3 regions of the Allobosea sp. ANAM02 genome follow, and region 3 is predicted to be linked to each of the others. Evidence: predicted binding sites of a transcription regulator. Region 3 holds the regulator's gene; each other region holds the start of a gene.
The links. Region 3 encodes PhoB, which activates phosphate uptake and scavenging genes when phosphate is short. Its sites were predicted from a motif close to TGTCATNNANCTGTCAT; they were not measured.
Positions count from the first base shown of each region.

Region 1 (6,324 bases), 1.6 Mb from region 3:
GCCGGCCATGCCGGCCGATAGCAGATAGGCGACACGGAAGATCGCCGCGATCAATTGCGCGCGCGCCAGGACCGCCGGGGACAGCAGCGTCTTCAGCCCGGCCGCGGCCGGCGAACTGGCCTTCATCCCGGCATAGCGGTGAAAGATCGTCAGGGCCAGGAAGGCGCGGCCGACATGGTCGATACCGGTGAAATAAGCATGGGCGATGACGTTCATGCTCTGCTCGCCGCGATAATCGGGATGGGCGCGCCAGCCGATGTCGGAGAGCAGGCAGACGGTCTCGATCATCCGGCTGGACGGCTCGTCCTGCGGCAGGCCGGCCGTCTCCAGGATGCCGCGGGTCCAGCCTATCAGCTCGGCCGCGTGGCGCGGGTCCCGAGCGCGCAACAGATTGTAGTCGCGCGCGGCCTGCATCAGCGGGTCGGCGCTCTGCTCCTCCGGCGAGAGCTGCTCGTGCAGCAGCCCTTCGCGCACGCCCTGCGCCGAGATGATGATCTCGCGCGGCTTGCCGCGCTTGATCAATTCGTCGAGCACCAGCGCGCCATAGGCCAGGAGCGGGCGGCGGGCCGAAGACACCGAATCGATCGCGTCGAGCACCGAGACGTCGGCCCGCTCGACCAGCTTGACGAAATCGGCGACGTCGCGCGTCGGCACGGAATAGCCATGCATCACGTTCAGCGGATAGGCCGCGCGATGCTGGTGGAGCGTGGCGAGCGCGCGCCAGGTGCCGCCGACCGCATAGAAATCGCGCCCCTTCATCGCGGCAAGCTGCGGCAGCTTGTCGAGCTCGTCCTTGACGATCTTCTCGGCCGCCTTGAGCGAGCCCTTCGAGCGATCGAGCAGAGCGAGGCCGCCGAGGGGGACGCTGGCGCCCTGCCCCACTGCGCCGTCCTTGACCGAGATCAGCTCCAGGCTGCCGCCGCCGAGGTCGCCGACCACGCCGTCGGGGTTGTCGAAGCCCGAGATCACGCCGAGGCCCGAGAGCACGGCCTCGCGCCCGCCCGAGATCAGTTCGATCGGCTGGCCGATCGCCTCCTCGGCGCGGGCGATGAATTCGGGCCCATTGCTGGCATAGCGTGCCGCGGCGGTGGCGATGACGCGGACCTCGCCGACATGCATCGCCTCGCAGAGGATGCGGAAGCGCACCAGCGCGTTGATCGCCTTGGCGATGGCATCGTCGGCGAGCCGGCCGGTCGACGCGACCTGCCGGCCGAGACCCGCCATCTCCTTCTCGTTGAAGACCTGCGAAGGCGCGCGCGCCAGCATCTCGTAGACGACGAGGCGGACCGAGTTCGAGCCGATATCGACGATGGCGATGGTATGGGACAGCGCGAGCCGCCCCGGCGCATGCCGGAGCTCAGGCCTTACGTCCCCCTCGGCGCGAGAGGGAGCGGGGACTCGAATTGGAGAGCGATTTTCCACGTCCGGACAGACTCGGGTTCGTCATGAAGTACTTATGCGCATTGAACGGCTCTTCGTTCGGCGCGGGGACAATGCGGCGCGAGCCGCCATCGGGCAATATCGTCCAGCTCTGCTCGTTGTCGAGCAGGTTGGCCAACATGATCTGATCCAGCAACTGCTGATGCACGGTCGGGTTCAGGATCGGGGTCAACGCCTCGACGCGGCGGTCGAGATTGCGCGGCATCAGGTCAGCCGAGGAAATGTAGATCTTGGCCTTGGGGCCGGGCATGCCGTGGCCGGCGCCGAAGGCGTAGATGCGGGTATGCTCGAGGAAGCGGCCGATGATCGACTTGACGCGGATGTTCTCCGAGAGACCCGGTACGCCCGGACGCAGGCAGCAGATGCCGCGCACGACGAAATCGATCTCGACGCCGGCCTGGCTGGCGTCATAGAGCGCATCGATGATCTCGGGGTCGACGAGCGAGTTGCACTTGCCCCAGATCGCGCCCTTGCGACCGGCCTTCACATGGGCGACCTCCTCGGCGATGTCGGCAAGCAGGCGCTGCTTCAGGCTGGTCGGCGAGACCGCCATGCGCTCCAGCCCGGCCGGCTCGGCATAGCCCGTGATGAAGTTGAAGATGCGCGCGACATCCTGCGCGATCACCGGATCGGCCGTGAAGAAGGAGACGTCGGTATAGATGCGCGCCGTGATCGGGTGGTAGTTGCCGGTCGCGATATGGCAGTAGCTGACGAGCTGGCCGGCCTCGCGGCGCACGACCAATGACAGCTTGGCATGGGTCTTGAGCTCGATGAAGCCGTAGACGACCTGGACTCCGGCGCGCTCCATCTCCTTGGCCCAGCGGATATTCGCCTCTTCGTCGAAGCGGGCCTTGAGTTCGACCAGCGCGGTGACCGACTTGCCGGCCTCGGCCGCCTCGGTCAACGCCTTGACGATCGGCGAATTGGCCGAGGTGCGGTAGAGCGTCTGCTTGATCGCGACGACATTGGGGTCGCGTGCCGCCTGCTGCAGGAACTGAACGACGACGTCGAAGCTCTCATAGGGGTGATGGACGAGCAGGTCCTTCTGGCGGATTGCGGCGAAGCAGTCGCCGCCATGCTCGCGGATGCGCTCGGGGAAGCGGGCGTTGTAGGGCTTGAACTTGAGGTCCGGCCGGTCGGTCCCGACGAGCTGCGAGAGCTCGTTCAGGCCGATCATGCCGTTGACCTCGACGACCTCGTCGCTGTCCACCTTAAGCTCGCGCACGATCATCCGGCGCAGATGGTCGGGCATGCCGGTCGAAAGTTCGAGCCGGATGACGACGCCGAGCCGGCGCTGCTTGAGCATGGTCTCGAAGACGCGGACGAGATCCTCCGCCTCCTCCTCGATATCGAGATCGGAGTCGCGGATGATGCGGAATGAACCGGCACCTTTCACCTCGTATCCGGGGAAGAGCTTGCTGATGAACAGCGAGACCGCGTCGTCGAGCGCGATGAAGCGATGCAGCCCTTCGCGCGCCAGATCCGGCAATTCGACGAAGCGGTCGATCTTGGTGGGCACGCGGATCAGCGCGTCGAGCTGGCGCCCGTCGCTCTTGCGCTCCAACGCCAGCGCGATGGTGAAGCCGAGATTCGGGATGAAGGGGAAAGGATGGGCCGGGTCGATCGCCAGCGGCGTCAGCACCGGAAAGATGTAGTTGAGGAAGTAGTCCTCAAGCCAGATCCGATCCTGCGGGCCGATATCGGCCGGCTGCAGCAAGTGGATGCGGTTCTCGTGCAACTCGTGGCGAAGTTCCGCCCAGCGCGCCTGCTGGTCGGCGGTCAGCGCCGCGACCGCCTCGCCGATGGCGACGAGCTGGCCGGCCGGCGTCAGGCCGTCCTGGCTGCGCGTGACGACGCCGGCCTTGAGCTGCTCACGCAGGCCGGAGACGCGGACCATGAAGAACTCGTCGAGATTGTTGGCGGAGATCGAGAGGAAGCGGAGCTGCTCCAGCAGCGGGTGGCTGCGATTCGAGGCTTCCTCCATGACGCGCCGGTTGAACTGGAGCCAGGAGAGCTCGCGGTTCATGAAGCGCTCCGGCTGCTGGCGCAGGGGCGCCGCATCGGCCTCGCTGGACAGCTTCTCCGGCTCGTCGATCACGGTGTCGAGGGTCATGCGCTTGGCTCGCGTCCTGGTCGTCTTTCCGCTCATGCTGCCGTTGAAGCCATTCTAGTGCGACGGTTCGATGACAAGCGACATGATTTGAAGCATGAGGCTTGCGCAGAGACGGCCGGGCTCAACCCGCCTCGCCCGGAAACAGTTCCGCCAGCGCCTCCTGCACCAGCGGCCGCGTCACCCGCCGGCCGCGTTCCAGCGCGAGCCGGTCGAGCCGATCGACAACCTGACGCGCGGCGGCAAAGGAGCGCTCCATCCGCATGGCGAGTGCGTCGATCACGGCAATGTCGACCACGAGCTGGCGGTCGATGAAGAGCTTGACCAATAGCGCCCGCAGCAGGCCGTCATCCGGCGGCTCGATCGTGGCGGCCGGCGCCAGCCGGAGACGCGAGAGCAGGTCCGGCACGCTCAGGCCCCAGAGATCGGGCGCGCTGCGCGCCGTCAGCAGCAGGAAGCCGCCCCGCGCCTTGATCGCGTTCATCAGGTGGAACAGCGCGCGCTCGTCGAGGGCGCCGGCATCGCAATCCTCGATCACCAATGCGCCGCCGGAAACGAGATGCGGCACCTGTGCCTCGCTCAATTCCTTCGCGGGGATCGTCCAGGCATGGGCGGCACGCGCCCAGATCGCCGCGAGATGGGTCTTGCCGGCGCCTTCCGGCCCGGTCAGGCGCAGCCAAGCCTCCGGCCAGGCCGGCCAGCGCTCGATCAGGCCATAGGCCGCCTCGTTGGAGGCGCCGACCAGGAAATCCTCGACGCCATGGCGGCTGTCGACCGGCAGGTCGAAGGCAAGCTGGCGCGGGCGCGGTGGAATGTCGGACATGAGGAACTCAGGCGTCGGCGTCGATACGCGCCTTCGCCGCCGCCGCGCGGGTGGCATCGCCGCCGTGATAGAGGTTGCTGGCGAGGTATTGCCGCAAGGCGAAGCGGCAGAGCACGCCGATGACGGCCGCGAGCGGCACGGCCAGCAGCAGGCCGACGAAGCCGAACAGCGAGCCGAAGGCGAGCAGCGCGAACATCAGCCAGACCGGGTGCACGCCAATGGAATCGCCGACGAACTTGGGCTGGAAGATGTTTCCCTCCAGGAACTGCCCGGCGAGGAAGACCCCGAGCGTCGCCAGCGGCCAGGTCCAGTCCGGCCAGAACTGCACCGTGGCGACACCGACCGAGAGCACCAGACCGGTGAGCGAGCCGACATAGGGGATGAAGGAGAGGAAGCCCGAAATGATGCCGATCAGCGCGCCGAAATTGACGCCGATCACGCTCAGGCCGATGGCGTAGAAGCCGCCGAGCAGCACGCAGACCAGCGCCTGCCCGCGCAGGAAGCCCGCGATCGCCATGTCCATCTCGTGCAGCAGGCCGCGGATCGTGTCGCGATGATCGAGCGGCAGCCAGCTGTCGACGGTCGCGACCATGCGGTCCCAGTCAACCAGCAGGTAGAAGGCGATGACCGGCGTCAGCACCAGGAGCGAGAATACGCCGACGATGGCGGTTCCGCCGCTCCAGAGCGATTGCAGCAGGCCGCCGATCCATTTCATGCCGTCGCCGACGAGGTTGCCGAGCGAATTCTGCGCCTCCTTGGTCAGCTCCGTTCCGCCGAAACGCTCGAGCCAGGGCGCCCCCTTCTCCAGCACCAGCGCCTGCAGCTTGGCGGCATCGCCCGGCAAGCGGGCGACGAGGCCGGCAAGCTGCTGGCCGAGCAAAGGCGCGAGCAGCACCAGCCCCAGCACGAAGATGAGCAGGAACACGACGAGGATGACGATCGTCGCCGCCAGCCGGTTCATGCCCATGCGCTCCAGCCGGTCGGCCAGCGGATCGAGCAGGTAGGCCAGGGCCAGCGCCGCGATGAAGGGCAGCAGCACGTCGCGCAGCACGACGAGAAACAGGACGAATATCAGAAGGGACCCGACCCAGAAGCCGATCTGGCGCTGCAACGTCATCGATCAGCCTCTCTCGCGTATCACGGCCAGCGGGATATGTCAGATGTGCATCGTAGCCCGCAGTTCCAAGCCGTTCGGCCGGATCAAGCCCCGTCAACCTGCCATGTGGCGCAGCCAGAAGGCGAGATAGGCGGTCATCGAGGCGACCGTCAACAGAGCGACCAGGAGTTCACAGGCGAGCGCCAGCGAGCCGAGCTCGATGCCGAAGGCACGCGAGCCCAGTGCCAGCGCGGCGAAGCCGATCTGCGCCGCCGTATTGAGCTTGCTGACGACGATGGGCGCGATCGTCAGCGGCTTGTCGAGCAGCCAGGACAGGATCACCGCCGCCACGATCATGAGATCGCGCGCGACCACGAGCGCGACGAGCCAGACCGGGATCGCCCCGACCACGGCGAGCGTGATGTAGATCGAGACGATCAGCGCCTTGTCTGCGACCGGATCGAGCCAGGCCCCCAGCTCGCTCGCCATGCCGCAGCGCTTGGCGAGGAAGCCGTCGACCGCATCCGAGATGCCGGCGACGACGAAGAGAATGAAGGCCGCCTGCCAGTTCGCGCCAGCGATCATGACGATGACCAGCGGCACCAGGAAAACGCGGCCGATGGTGATCAGATTGGGGATCGTCATGGCGGGAGCTTTGCCCAATGCGCGATACGACGCCAGAGGCTCGTGCGCGTCACGTCACTTTTCCGCGCGGTCACCCCGAACAAGCCGTCCATAAGGCGCCGATCCGGGATCCATGCCAGAACCTTCATCGGAAACGCTCCGGCATGGATCCCGGGTCTCCCTCCGGTCGCCCGGGATGACGCGGGTTGGTCTGTGAGAAACCAACAATGC
Region 1 covers NZ_AP022848.1:2,964,708-2,971,031, forward strand. The annotation lists gene ppx (exopolyphosphatase) at 1-1,422, opposite strand, end outside; gene OCUBac02_RS14290 (RNA degradosome polyphosphate kinase) at 1,358-3,553, opposite strand; gene OCUBac02_RS14295 (P-loop NTPase family protein) at 3,675-4,373, opposite strand; gene OCUBac02_RS14300 (AI-2E family transporter) at 4,381-5,490, opposite strand; gene OCUBac02_RS14305 (CDP-alcohol phosphatidyltransferase family protein) at 5,584-6,114, opposite strand.
Region 1: the regulator PhoB is predicted to act here: its motif matches at 3,613-3,629, upstream of OCUBac02_RS14290 (RNA degradosome polyphosphate kinase).

Region 2 (6,324 bases), 690 kb from region 3:
CGGCGCTCCTCCTCCAGTCCCGCGCGGCCGCTCTCGTCGAGGGCGCGCTGGTTCGGAAACAGGCCTTCCTCCCAGCCGGGCAGGAAGACCGTATCGAATTCCAGCCCCTTGGCGGCGTGCAGCGTCATGATCGAGACGCGCGCCTCGGCCTCGCCATCGGCGACATCCATGACCAGCGAGACGTGCTCGAGGAAGGCCGGCAGGTCCGGGAATTCGTCGAGCGAGCGGACGAGTTCCTTGAGGTTTTCCAGCCGCCCGGCGGCATCGGCCGAGCGGTCCTTCTTCCACATCTCGGTATAGCCGGATTCCTCCAGCACCAGCTCGGCCAGCTCGCCCTGCGGCATGTGCTCGGCGCGTTTCGACCAGCGGCCGAAAGCGTCGACCAGTTCGCGCAGCGCGGTGCGGGCCTTGGGCTTCAACTCGTCGCTCTCGACCGCGGCGCGGGCCGATTGCATCAGCGAGAAGCCGGTGGCGCGGGCGTGGTTGTGCAGGAGCTGGACGGTCGCGTCGCCGAGCCCGCGCTTCGGCACGTTGACGATGCGCTCGAAGGCGAGATCGTCGGTGGCCGAGACCACGCAGCGCAGATAGGCGAGCGCATCGCGGATTTCGGCGCGCTCGTAAAAGCGCGGGCCGCCGATGACGCGATAAGGCACGCCGGCCTGGACGAAGCGCTCCTCGATCTCGCGCATCTGGGCGGAGATGCGCACGAGCACCGCGACCTCGGCGAGGTTGTGCTTGTTCGCCTGCATCGCCTCGATCTCGTCGGAGATCAGGCGGGCCTCCTCCTGGCTGTCCCAGGCGCCGGTGATGGTGACCTTCTCGCCGAGCGCGTCCTCGGTGCGCAAGGTCTTGCCGAGGCGGCCCTCGTTGCGGGCGATCAGCTTGGAGGCGGTGGCGAGGATATGGCCGGTCGAACGGTAGTTGCGCTCCAGCCGGATCACGGTCGCGCCGGGGAAATCGTGCTCGAAGCGCAGGATGTTGTCGACCTCGGCGCCGCGCCAGCCATAGATCGACTGATCGTCGTCGCCGACGCAGCAGATGTTGCGGCGGCCCTGGGCCAGCAGGCGCAGCCAGAGATACTGCGCCGTGTTGGTGTCCTGGTACTCGTCGACGAGGATGTAGCGGAAGCGGTCGTGATAGGTCTGGAGCACGTCCGGATAGTCGCGGAACAGCGTCAGGCAGTGCAGCAGGAGATCGCCGAAATCGACGGCGTTCAGCGCCGTCAGGCGCTCCTGATAGGCGGCGTAGAGCTTGCCGCCCTTGCCATTGGCGAAGACGGCGGCCTCGCCATGCGGCACGTCCTTGGGCGCCAGGCCGCGGTTCTTCCAGCTATCGATGAAGCCGGCCAGCATGCGGCCGGGCCAGCGCTTCTCGTCGATGCCCTCGGCCTGGATCACCTGCTTCATCAGGCGGATCTGGTCGTCGGTGTCGAGGATGGTGAAGTCGCTGCGCAGGTCGAGCAGTTCGGCATGACGGCGCAGCAGCTTGGCCGAGATCGAATGGAAGGTGCCGAGCCAGGGCATGCCCTCGGCGACCGGGCCGACGAGATGGGCGACGCGCTCCTTCATCTCGCGCGCCGCCTTGTTGGTGAAGGTGACGGCGAGGATTTGGGACGGGTAGGCACGGCTGGTCGAGATCAAGTGACCGATGCGGGTGGTGAGCACGCGGGTCTTGCCGGTGCCGGCGCCCGCCAGCACCAGAACCGGGCCTTCCGTCGCCTCGACCGCCTGGCGCTGCTCCGGGTTCAGCCCCGCGAGATAGCCGGCCGCCGGCTGCGCGGCTGCGCGCGCGGCGAGGCCGCCGGGGCGCGGCGGGGGAGCGGAAAAGGGGTCTGCGTCGGACAAGGGTGTGCGCTGCTCGTGCGTGATTCGTTCTGGTGGCAATATAGGGTGACAGGAGCCGAATTGCGCCCCCTTCTCGGAAAGCTTGATGGTGTCATCCCGGGCGGAGCGAAGCGCAGACCCGGGATCCATGCCTGAGCGCCGCCGATGCAGGTTCAGGCATGGATCCCGGATCGGCGCCGCTTCGCGGCTTGTCCGGGATGACGGCGCAGAAGGATCGGAGGATTGGCAATGGTGGATCATGCAACCCGGCCCGACTGGGAAATCATCAACCAGGTGCCGGTGCTGGCCGGCTACGACGCCTTCGCCGCCGATCCGGTGCTGCCGGGGATCGTCGCGGCCTTCGGCGCCGATTGGGCGCGCGAGCGGCTGCATGAGGCGGGGCGGACGGTGGGCTCGGCTGATGTGCAGGAGCTGGCCTGGCTCGCCAACCGCTACTCGCCCGAGCTGAAGGCCTTCGACCGCTTCGGCAACCGCATCGACGAGATCGCCTTTCACCCGGCCTGGCACGAGCTGATGGGGCTCGCGATCGGGCAGGAGACGCATGCGCTCGCCTGGAACCGGCCGGAGCCCGGGGCGCAGGTGGCGCGCGCTGCCCTGCAATATCTCTGGTACGGCGCTGAAAGCGGCATCTGCTGCCCGATCAGCATGACCTATGCCGCCGTGCCGGTGCTGAAGCAGGACGCCGCGCTGTGGGAGCAGTGGGGCAAGCTCATCACGTCCGATTGTTACGATCCGCAGCAGGGGCCGGCGCATCTCAAGACGGGCGCGACCGTCGGCACCGCGATGACCGAGACGCAAGGTGGCTCGGACCTGCGCCAGACCCAGACGACGGCCGAGGATAATCGCGACGGCACATGGTCGCTGCACGGGCGGAAATGGTTCTTCTCGGTGCCGCATTCCGACGTCTTCCTGACGCTGGCACGGACGGGCGAGGGCATTTCCTGCTTCGCCGTGCCGGGCTGGCTGCCGGATGGTTCGCGCAACGGCGTCGCGATCCAGCGCTTGAAGGACAAGATCGGCAATCGCTCGAATGCCTCCTCGGAAGTCGAATTCAGGGGAGCGATCGGCCATCTGATCGGTGAGCCGGGCCGCGGCATCCGCACGGGCCTGTCGATGAACCATAATTCGCGGCTCGATATCGCGGCGGCGTCATCCGGGTTGATGCGGATGGCGGTGTCGCTCGCGGCGCATCACGCCCAGCATCGTCGCGCCTTCCAGAAGGCGCTGATCGACCAGCCGATCATGCAGAACGTGCTGGCGGACCTAGCTATCGAGGCCGAGGCGGCGGCCTGGCTCGCCTTCCGGCTGTTCGCGGCGCTCGACCGGCAGGAGGCGTCGGAAAGCGAGCGCTCGCTGGCGCGGGTCGGGGCGCCGATCGCGAAATACTGGATCACGCGGCGGGCGCCGGCCGTCGTCACGGAGGCGCTGGAATGCCATGGCGGCAACGGCTTCATCGAGGAGAACCCGACGGCGCGGCTCTACAGGGAGGCGCCGCTCAACGCGATCTGGGAGGGCTCGGGCAACGTGATCTGCCTCGACGTGCTGCGCTCGCTGGCGCGCGAGGCAGTGGCGGTCGATGTGCTGCGGGCGGAGCTGATGGCGGCGGCGGGAGCTGACCGGCGCTACGATGCGGCGTTGAAGCGTCTGGAGGCGGAGTTGCCGGAGATGATGCGCAACGAGGGGCAGGCGCGGCGGTTGACGGAGCGGCTGGCGCTGATGCTGCAGGGTTCGCTGCTGCTGCGGAATGCGCCGGCTGCCGTGGCGCATGCGTTCATCGCGACCCGGCTGGATGGCGCATGGTCAGGGCAGTTCGGAGACCTGCCACCGGCGGTGGATGCGGCGGTGCTGGCGCGACGGGCTGTGCCGGTCGTGAGCCAGACTCGTTTAGCGCGGGGAACCCTCTCCCGTAGGGAGAGGGCAGGGTGAGGGGTAGTCCGCTGGACACTGTGGCCGTGACCTGACCGTTGCCGCCGTTGGCTTCGCGCCTCACTAGTCCGGGGCCCACACCTCACCCCTGCCCCTCTCCTTACAGGAGAGGGGTTCCCCGCGCCTTCTGGTTCAAGAGATGGTCGGGACAAGCCCGACCATGACGGCGGTGCGCGTTGCTACGCTTCCGGCTCGAAATTCATCGCCTCGCCGTTGATGCAGTAGCGCAGGCCGGTGGGCGGCGGGCCGTCCGGGAAGACATGGCCGAGATGGCCGCCGCAATTGGCGCAATGGACCTCGACGCGGAGCATGCCGTAGCTGCGATCCTCGGTGGTGCCGACCGCACCTTCCAGCGGCTGGTCGAAGCTCGGCCAGCCGGTGCCGCTCTCGAACTTCTTGCCGGACTTGAACAGCTTCTGGTCGCAGCCGGCGCAGGAGAAGGTGCCGGCGCGCTTCTCGTAGTTCAGCGCGCAGGAGCCGGCCCGCTCGGTGCCGTGGCCGCGCAGGATGCGATACTGCTCCGGCGTCAGGCGCGCGCGCCATTCGGCGTCGGTGAGCTGGAAGGGGAAGTTCTCCTCGTGCTTCTTCCCGGCTCCGAACATGCTCATCAGACCCATCGCGATCTCCTTCCTGGCGGCAGCGCCTCATCGGCTTTCGTGCCGCCAATATGGGGCTTCGCGCGCGAAATTTCAGCCCCGCTTGCCGCGGGTGCTTTCACGAGGCCGTGGTGACCGTCACCGGACCGTCACGCGACTCCTCTAGCAGCCCGGCCACCCGCACAGGGAGGAAAACCGGTGACGCAACAGGCGACGCAGACGGCGCGCGCGGCCCGCCGCATGACGAGCTCCGGCCTGGGACAGGCTGTCAGACGCAGCAAAAAACTGTCCAAGGCCGGAATGCTGGAATGGCTGTTCGCCCGCGCCTTCTCCGGACTGGTCTATCCGCAGATCTGGGAGGACCCGGTCGTCGACATGGCGGCGCTTGAACTCAAGGCCGGCGACCATGTCGTGGCGATCGCGTCGGGCTCCTGCAACATCCTCTCCTATCTCACGGCAGCGCCGATCCGGGTCAGCGCGGTCGATCTCAACGCCACCCATATCGCGCTCGGTCGGCTGAAGCTCGCGGCTCTGGCACGGATGGAGCGGCAGGAGGATTTCCTGCGCTTCTTCGGCCGGGCCAACGAGAGCGCCAATGTCGCACTCTACGATCGTGAGATCGCTCCGCACCTCGATGCCGTCTCGCGCGGCTACTGGGAGGGGCGGGGCCTGAACGGCCGGCGCCGGATCAATCTCTTCGCTAGGGGATTCCACCGCTACGGCCTGCTCGGCCGCTTCATCGGCACCGGACATGTGCTGGCGCGACTGCTCGGCGGCAATCCGAAGGCGATGCTGGCGGCGCGCGATCTGGCCGAGCAGCGGGCGCTCTACGACAGGCACCTCGCGCCGGTCTTCGAGCGCAGGCTGGTGCGCTGGCTGGTGCGCCAGCCGGCCTCGCTCTATGGGCTCGGCATTCCGCCGGCGCAATACAAGGCGCTGGCCGCCGATGGCGAGGACGGCATCCTGGGTGCCTTGAAGCTCCGGCTGGAGCGGCTGGCCTGCGGATTCGACCTGAAGGAGAATTATTTCGCCCAGCAGGCGTTTGGCCGGCGCTATGGCGAAGGGCCGGATGCGGCCTTCCCGCCCTATCTCCAGAAGCGACATTTCGCGGTGGTGAAGGAACGGGCTCCGAGCGTGTCCCATCGCCAGAGCGCGGTCACGTCCTTCCTCGAAGACCAGCCGGCCGAGAGCTGCGACGCCTATGTGCTGCTCGACGCGCAGGACTGGATGAACGACGCCGATCTCACGGCGCTGTGGTCGCAGATCACGCGCACCGCCCGGCCGGGGGCGCGGGTGATCTTCCGCACCGCCGCCGACGAGCGCCTGCTGCCGGGCCGGGTGCCGGCCGCGATCCTCGACCAATGGCATTACGAGGAAGAGAAGAGCCGCGCGCTCTGCCGGCGGGATCGCTCGGCGATCTATGGCGGCTTCCACCTCTATGTCCTGAAGGGGCAGGCGCGGTGAGTGCGGCCGAGGCGCCGGCCGGTTCCGCCGCCGGGCTGATGGACCGGATCTACCGGCACCAGCGCCATATCTACGATGCCAGCCGGAAGTTCTATCTGCTCGGTCGCGACCAGCTCATCGACGGCTTGCAGCCGCCGAAGGGCGGGAGCGTGCTGGAGATCGGCTGCGGCACCGGGCGCAACCTGATCCGCATCGCGCAGCATTATCCGGATTGCGCCTGCCATGGCCTCGACGTTTCCAGCGCAATGCTGGCGACGGCGCAGGGCTCTGTGGCGAAGGCCGGGCTTGAGGGGCGGATCGCGCTCGCGCAGGCCGATGCCACGGGTTTCGACTCCCAAGCTCTGTTCGGCCGCGCCGGTTTCGACCGGATCGTGATCTCCTATGCGCTTTCGATGATTCCGCCCTGGCAGGGCGTCGTCGCCGAGGCCCTGCGTCGGCTTAGGCCCGGCGGCTCGTTGCATATCGTCGATTTCGGCGATCAGGCCGGCTTGCCG
Region 2 covers NZ_AP022848.1:2,037,197-2,043,520, forward strand. The annotation lists gene OCUBac02_RS09780 (ATP-dependent helicase) at 1-1,844, opposite strand, end outside; gene OCUBac02_RS09785 (acyl-CoA dehydrogenase family protein) at 2,073-3,770, shown strand; gene msrB (peptide-methionine (R)-S-oxide reductase MsrB) at 3,950-4,378, opposite strand; gene OCUBac02_RS09795 (BtaA family protein) at 4,565-5,830, shown strand; gene OCUBac02_RS09800 (class I SAM-dependent methyltransferase) at 5,827-6,324, shown strand, end outside.
Region 2: the regulator PhoB is predicted to act here: its motif matches at 4,503-4,519, upstream of OCUBac02_RS09795 (BtaA family protein).

Region 3 (6,324 bases):
CAGGCCCTTGCCCTGCGGAATGCCTTCGGCGATGTCGAACAGGACGACGTCGCCCAGCTCCTTGAGGCCGGCGAGGTGGGCGAGCGTGCCGCCGATCTGGCCGGAGCCGATGAGGGCGATCTTCTTACGGGCCATTGCCTAGTCCTTTTGTTCCTGGCGCTACCATCGATCCGGCTGCTGCCGGCTTCGACATTCAAAATGCCTTGGCGCTGCGACAGGCCAGCCTCCGGTGGAAGCGAGCCAAACCGTGGGTTCCTTTGGCCCAAACCGGGCTTTTGCCGCAACCCTCGCCGCAAAAGCGGCTTTTCTCGGGCATCCCGGCGCCTCGCGCGATATCGCGCGAGAGCGATCTTTATTTTTCAATGACTTAGAAAAAAGCTTCACGCGCACTCGGTTCCACGGGGAACGAAATCCACCAATTACAATTTACAGAAACTGTAATTGGTCACCAGATTATTCACACGATCCCGCTGCCGAGCACCCGCAGGATCACCCGGATCAGGGTCGAGAGCCGCGTATCGACCGAGGCCTGCGGTACGTCCGCCTCAAGCGCCAGCGAGGCCGGATGGATGAAGCGGTTGGTGGCGTCGATGACGAAGGCGATCGCCCGGTCGCGGTCGCGCGGCTCGAACACGCCGGTGGCGATGCCCTCGTCGACGACGCGCTCGAACAGGGCGCGCACGCGGGTGCGATTGCGCCGGCTGATCGCGTGCCGCTTGGCGACCGCGAGCGACAAGGCCGCGAAGAGATGCGGCTCCTCGGTCAGCAAGTCGCGATTGGCCTTGGCCAGCGCCAGGATCAGGCGCTCCAGCTTGTCGTCGGCCGGGTCGGGCCCGTCCGCGACATCCGCGAGCCGACGCTCGGTCGCCTTCAGCCAGACATCGACGACCGCGTCGATCAGCGCGCCCTTGGAGGGGAAGTAGCGATAGACATTGGCATGGGTCATGCCCGCCTCTTCCGCCACGGCGACGACGGTGAAGCGCTTCAGCCCGAACTTGCGCAGATGCTCCCCGGCGACCGTGAGGATGCGGGTCTCGCTCGGCTCGCGCTGCGGCATGGTCAGAAGCCCATCCGTTCGAACGCCACCGCCGTCATTCCGGGGCATCGCGCAGGGAGGAGCCCGGAATCCAGAACCGATGCGGCTCCCGTGCCGTCATGCTCGCCCTTGTGGCGAGCATCCACGTCTTGAACACGACATTCGATGAAGGAAGACGTGGATGGTCGGGACAAGCCCGACCATGACGGGAAAAGGGGCGCTCGTCGGCTCACGTCTCCACCAACCCGGTCGTATCCCCGCTCGCCGTCGAATCGGGCCGGCCATGCGGCATGGCCAGGTATTCCTCCGAGCGCATCTCGATCAGGCGAGAGACCGTGCGGTCGAATTCGAAGGCCTCGCGCCCCTTGCTCGCCCGGTAGAGCTCATGCGGCTCGGCCGCCGCCGAGGCGACGAGCTTCACATGATGCTCGTAGAGCGTATCGATCAGGATGATGAAGCGCTTGGCCTCGTTGCGCCGCTCGAAATCGAGGATCGGGATGTCGTCCAGCACCAGCGTATGGAAGCGCTGCGCCAGCGCGATATAGTCGGAGGCGCCATAGGCCTGCGCGCAGAGATCTGCGAAGCTCGCCCTTGCCACGCTGCCGGCCGCCTGCGGCAGGATGAAATCGTGCCCCTGCACGGTGAGCACCGTGCGCTGCCCCTGCGCCTTTCCTGACAAGGCCTTGAAGGCGGCATCGAGCGCGACCTTGGCCTTCTCGTCGGCCGGGACATGATAGACCGGTGCGCCGCCCAGCTTCTCCAGCCGGAAATCGGCGCGCGCATCGAGCTTCAGCACCTCGACCCTGGTCTGCAGCAATTCGATGAAGGGCAGGAACAGCGCCCGGTTGAGCCCGCCATCGTAGAGCCGCGACGGCTCGACATTCGAGGTCGCGACCACCACCACGCCGGCCGCGAACAGCGCCGTGAACAGCCGGCCGAGGATCATCGCATCGGCGATGTCGGTGACGGTGAATTCATCGAAGCAGAGCAGATAGGCTTCTTCCGCCAGCTCGGCGGCCACCGGTGCGATCGGATCGGCATCCTTGACCTCGCCGCTCTTGATCTTCTGGCGATAGGCGTTGATGCGGCCATGCACGTCGGCGAGGAACTCGTGGAAATGCACGCGGCGCTTGCGCTTCACCGGCGCGGCTTCGAAGAACATGTCCATCAGCATGGTCTTGCCGCGGCCGACCGAGCCCCAGACATAGAGCCCCTTCGGCGCCGCCGCCGCGTCCGGTTTCTTGCCGAAGAGCCAGCCCAGCGCGCTGCCCTTGCGGGCGAGCCGGCGGGCGGCGAGCGTCTCGGTCAGTCCTTGGAGCTTCCTGACCACGGCGACCTGCGCGGGATCGCGCTCGATGGCGCCCGCCTCGACGAGGGCGGCGTAACGGTCGGTGATCGAGGCTGACATAAGGGCGGGCGCTGGCGATCCGAGAGAGACCTGACCGGGTTACGGCAGCCCTGCCCGCATCGCAAGCCCACAGGTCGTTTCGGGCGAAGCCGCGTCATCCCCCGAGTGTGGCGAGGAAGTCGCGCGTGCGCGCCTGCTTCGGCGCGGCGATGAGCTCCTCCGGCCGCCCCCGTTCGACGATCTCACCCGTGTCCATGAAGGCGACATCATCGGCGACCTCCCGCACGAAGCCGATGTCATGTGTCGCCACGATCAGGGTCAGTCCCGAACCGACAAAATTCCGCATCATGGCGAGAACCTCGCCCGCCTCCTCCGGATCGAGCCCCGCCGTCGGCTCGTCAAGCAGCATCAATCGCGGCTTCGCCGCCAGCGCCCGCGCGATGGCAAGGCGCTGCCGCGCTCCGCCCGAAAGCTCGCTCGGATAGGAATCGCGCCTGTCGGCCAGCCCGACCCGCTCCAGAGCCGCCATCGCCTCCACGACGGTGTCCCGGCGCGACCGTCTCAGCAGCGCGAGCGGCCCCTCGAGGATGTGCTGCAAGGCGGTCATGTGATCGAACAGCTCGGGGGGCTGCGGGACCGTGCCGATGACATGGCGCGTACCCGCGCCCTCCCGTCCGATCAGCTCCCCATCGATCGTGATCGTCCCCTCGTCGACGGCCTCGCTCCCGCCGATGCAGCGCAGCAGCGTCGACTTGCCGGCGCCAGCCGGCCCGATGAAGCACTGGACCATGCCCGGCCCGATCGCGAGCGAGACGTCGCGCAGCGCCTGCACAGCGCGGAAGCGCTTGCTGGCATGGGCGATGGCGACGGCCGCGCCTGCCTTCGTGATCTGCGCCGCACCCAAGCCGCGTCCTCCGTGAATATCATCGGAGGCCATATCGCCCGATCCGCGGCAAGACCAGCCCGGCGAAACCTCCCCCTAGCCCACGCGTTTGCGCTTTAGGAGGACCAGCCATGCTCACTATTCTGCCCGCGCCTGACCATGTCGCCGCCTATCGCCTGTCGCAAACGCTGACCGGCGAGGATCTCGACGCGATCATGGCCGATATCGATGCCCGGCTCGCCCGCCACGAGAAGCTCGGCATCCTCGCCGACATGACCGACTTCACCGACATGACGCTGGCCGCCGCCTGGAAGGATGCGCGCTACAGCCTCGGCAAGCTCTGGGAACTCAAACGCTTTCCGAAGGAAGCGGTGATCACAGACAGGGGCTGGCTCGCCGGCTTCGTCGATCTGCTCGACCCGGCGATCCCCTTCGTCAAGGTTCGCGCCTTCAAGCCGGAGGACTACGAGAAGGCGCTGAGCTGGGTCGGCGATATTGAGGGCGGGCCCGACGCTTGAGGCTTACGCGGCACCGCCCCGCGCGAAGGTCTCGTCGAAGGCATAGCCAGCGCCGCGCACCGTCCGCAGCGGATCCTTGGCGTCGCCCGGCGTGATCGCCTTGCGCAGGCGCCCGACATGGACGTCGACGGTCCGCTCGTCGATATAGACGTCGCGGCCCCAGACCGCGTCGAGGAGCTGGGCGCGCGAATAGACCCGGCCCGGCGCCTGCATGAGGAACTCCAGCAACCGGAACTCGGTCGGCCCAAGATGGAGTTCGCTGCCCGCGCGGCGAACACGTCGCGTCGTGCGGTCGAGTTCGAGGTCGCCGGCCGCGAGCAGCCCGGCGACATGGCCGGGCTTGGCCCGGCGCAACAGCGCCTGGATACGCGCGATCAATTCCGGCAGCGAGAACGGCTTCACGACATAGTCGTCGGCGCCGGTGGCGAGCCCGCGCACACGCTCGGTCTCCTCGCCGCGCGCCGTCAGCATGATGATCGGCACGCGCTCGGTATCGCGCCGCGAGCGCAAGCGCCGGCAAAGCTCGATGCCGGACAGGCCCGGCAGCATCCAGTCGAGCAGGACGAGATCGGGGGTGTGATCGCGCAGGTGCAATTCCGCATCGTCCCCGCGCGCGACGCTGTCCACCTCGAAGCCCTCGGCCTCGAGATTGTAGCGCAGCAGCAGGGTGAGCGGCTCCTCGTCCTCGACGATCAAGATGCGTGCGGCCATGCTTCTTTTTCCGTCCGTCATTCGAGCCTGCCGTCATGCTCGCCCCTGTGGCGAGCATCCACGTCTTGAACGGCACCTGCCGGGACGAAGACGTTGATGGTCGGGACAAGCCCGACAATGACGGAAAGGCTACGGCACTTCGTGTTCGTTCAGTTCCCCGTCACCGTTTCGACCTCGATATTGGTCGTGTCGAGTTTCGGCCGATTCACGTCGAGGGAATCGCCGGTGACGAGGTAATGGATGGTCTCGGCGATATTGGTGGTGTGGTCGCCGATGCGCTCGATATTCTTGGCGCAGAACAGCAGATGCGTGCAGAAGGTGATGTTGCGCGGATCTTCCATCATATAGGTCAGGAGTTCGCGGAACAGCGAGGTGTAGAGCGCGTCGATCTCGTCGTCGCGGCGCCAGACCTCGAGCGCCTTCTGCTCGTTGGTCGCGGCATAGGCGTCGAGCACGTCCTTGAGCTGGGCCTGCACGAGGCGGCTGATATGCTCGAGCCCGACGACCGCGCGATGCGGCGGCTGGAACTGCCCGGCGATGGCGACGGCGCGCTTGGCGATGTTCTTGGCGAGATCGCCGACGCGCTCGATATCGGAGGCGAGGCGGATCGCCGAGATCAATTCGCGCAGGTCCTGCGCCAGCGGCTGGCGCCGGGCGATGGTGAGCACGGCCTTCTCCTCGACCTCGCGCTGGAGATTGTCGAGGCGCTGGTCGGCCGAGATGATCTTCTGGGCGAGCGCGGTGTCGCGGCGGACGAGCGCGACCGTGGAATCGCCCAGCATGCGTTCGGCCATGCCGCCCATTTCGGCGAGGCTGCGGCGAATGCCTTCGAGATCGGCGTCGTAGGAGCGGACGATGTGGTCGGTCATAGGGGTGTCCTCCGGCGCATCGGCCCGAAAAGTGGAAACCAGTTTTCGGGTAAGCCGATGCGAAACAAAATTGCCGCTTAGCCGAAACGGCCGGTGACGTAGTCCTGGGTCTGCTTCTTGGCGGGGTTCATGAAGATCGTGTTGGTCGGCGCAAACTCGATGACCTCGCCGAGATACATGAAGGCCGTGTACTGCGAGATGCGCGCCGCCTGCTGCATGTTGTGCGTGACGATGGCGATGGTGAAGTCGCTCTTGAGCTGCTCCAGCAGGTCCTCGATCTTGCCGGTCGAGATCGGGTCGAGCGCCGAGGTCGGCTCGTCGAACAGGATCACCTCCGGCTTCTGCGCGATGGTGCGCGCGATGCACAGGCGCTGCTGCTGGCCGCCGGAGAGGCCCATGCCGGAGCTCTTCAGCTTGTCCTTGACCTCGTCCCAGAGCGCGGCGCGGCGCAGCGCGCCCTCGACGCGGTCGTCGAGCTCGGATTTCGGCGGCTTCTCGTAGAGGCGGATACCGAAGGCGACGTTGTCGTAGATCGACATCGGGAACGGCGTCGGCTTCTGGAAGACCATGCCGACGCGCGAGCGCAGCTCGTTCACGTCGACATCCTTGCCGATGATGTTGCGGCCGTCGAGCATGATCTCGCCTTCGGCGCGCTGCTCCGGATAGAGCGAGTAGATGCGGTTGAAGATGCGCAGCAGGGTGGACTTGCCGCAGCCCGACGGGCCGATCAGCGCCGTGACATGCCGGTCGCGGAAGTCGAGATTGATGTTCTTCAGCGCCTTGTGCTCGCCGTAGTAGAAATCGAGGTTCTTCACCGCGATCCGGACGGGCGCCTCGGCATCGAGCGACTGGGGGGAGAGTTCAAGGGTCGAAAGCATCGACTTAGGTCCTCAAGGTCGGTCGCGACCGGGTTGGTTTCAGGCTCACTTGCTGCCGGCGACGATACGCCGGGCAACGAT
Region 3 covers NZ_AP022848.1:1,351,603-1,357,926, reverse strand. The annotation lists gene mdh (malate dehydrogenase) at 1-135, opposite strand, end outside; gene OCUBac02_RS06545 (TetR/AcrR family transcriptional regulator) at 458-1,057, opposite strand; gene zapE (cell division protein ZapE) at 1,266-2,444, opposite strand; gene OCUBac02_RS06535 (amino acid ABC transporter ATP-binding protein) at 2,539-3,288, opposite strand; gene OCUBac02_RS06530 (SpoIIAA family protein) at 3,399-3,785, shown strand; gene phoB (phosphate regulon transcriptional regulator PhoB) at 3,789-4,496, opposite strand; gene phoU (phosphate signaling complex protein PhoU) at 4,646-5,365, opposite strand; gene pstB (phosphate ABC transporter ATP-binding protein PstB) at 5,443-6,243, opposite strand; gene pstA (phosphate ABC transporter permease PstA) at 6,289-6,324, opposite strand, start outside.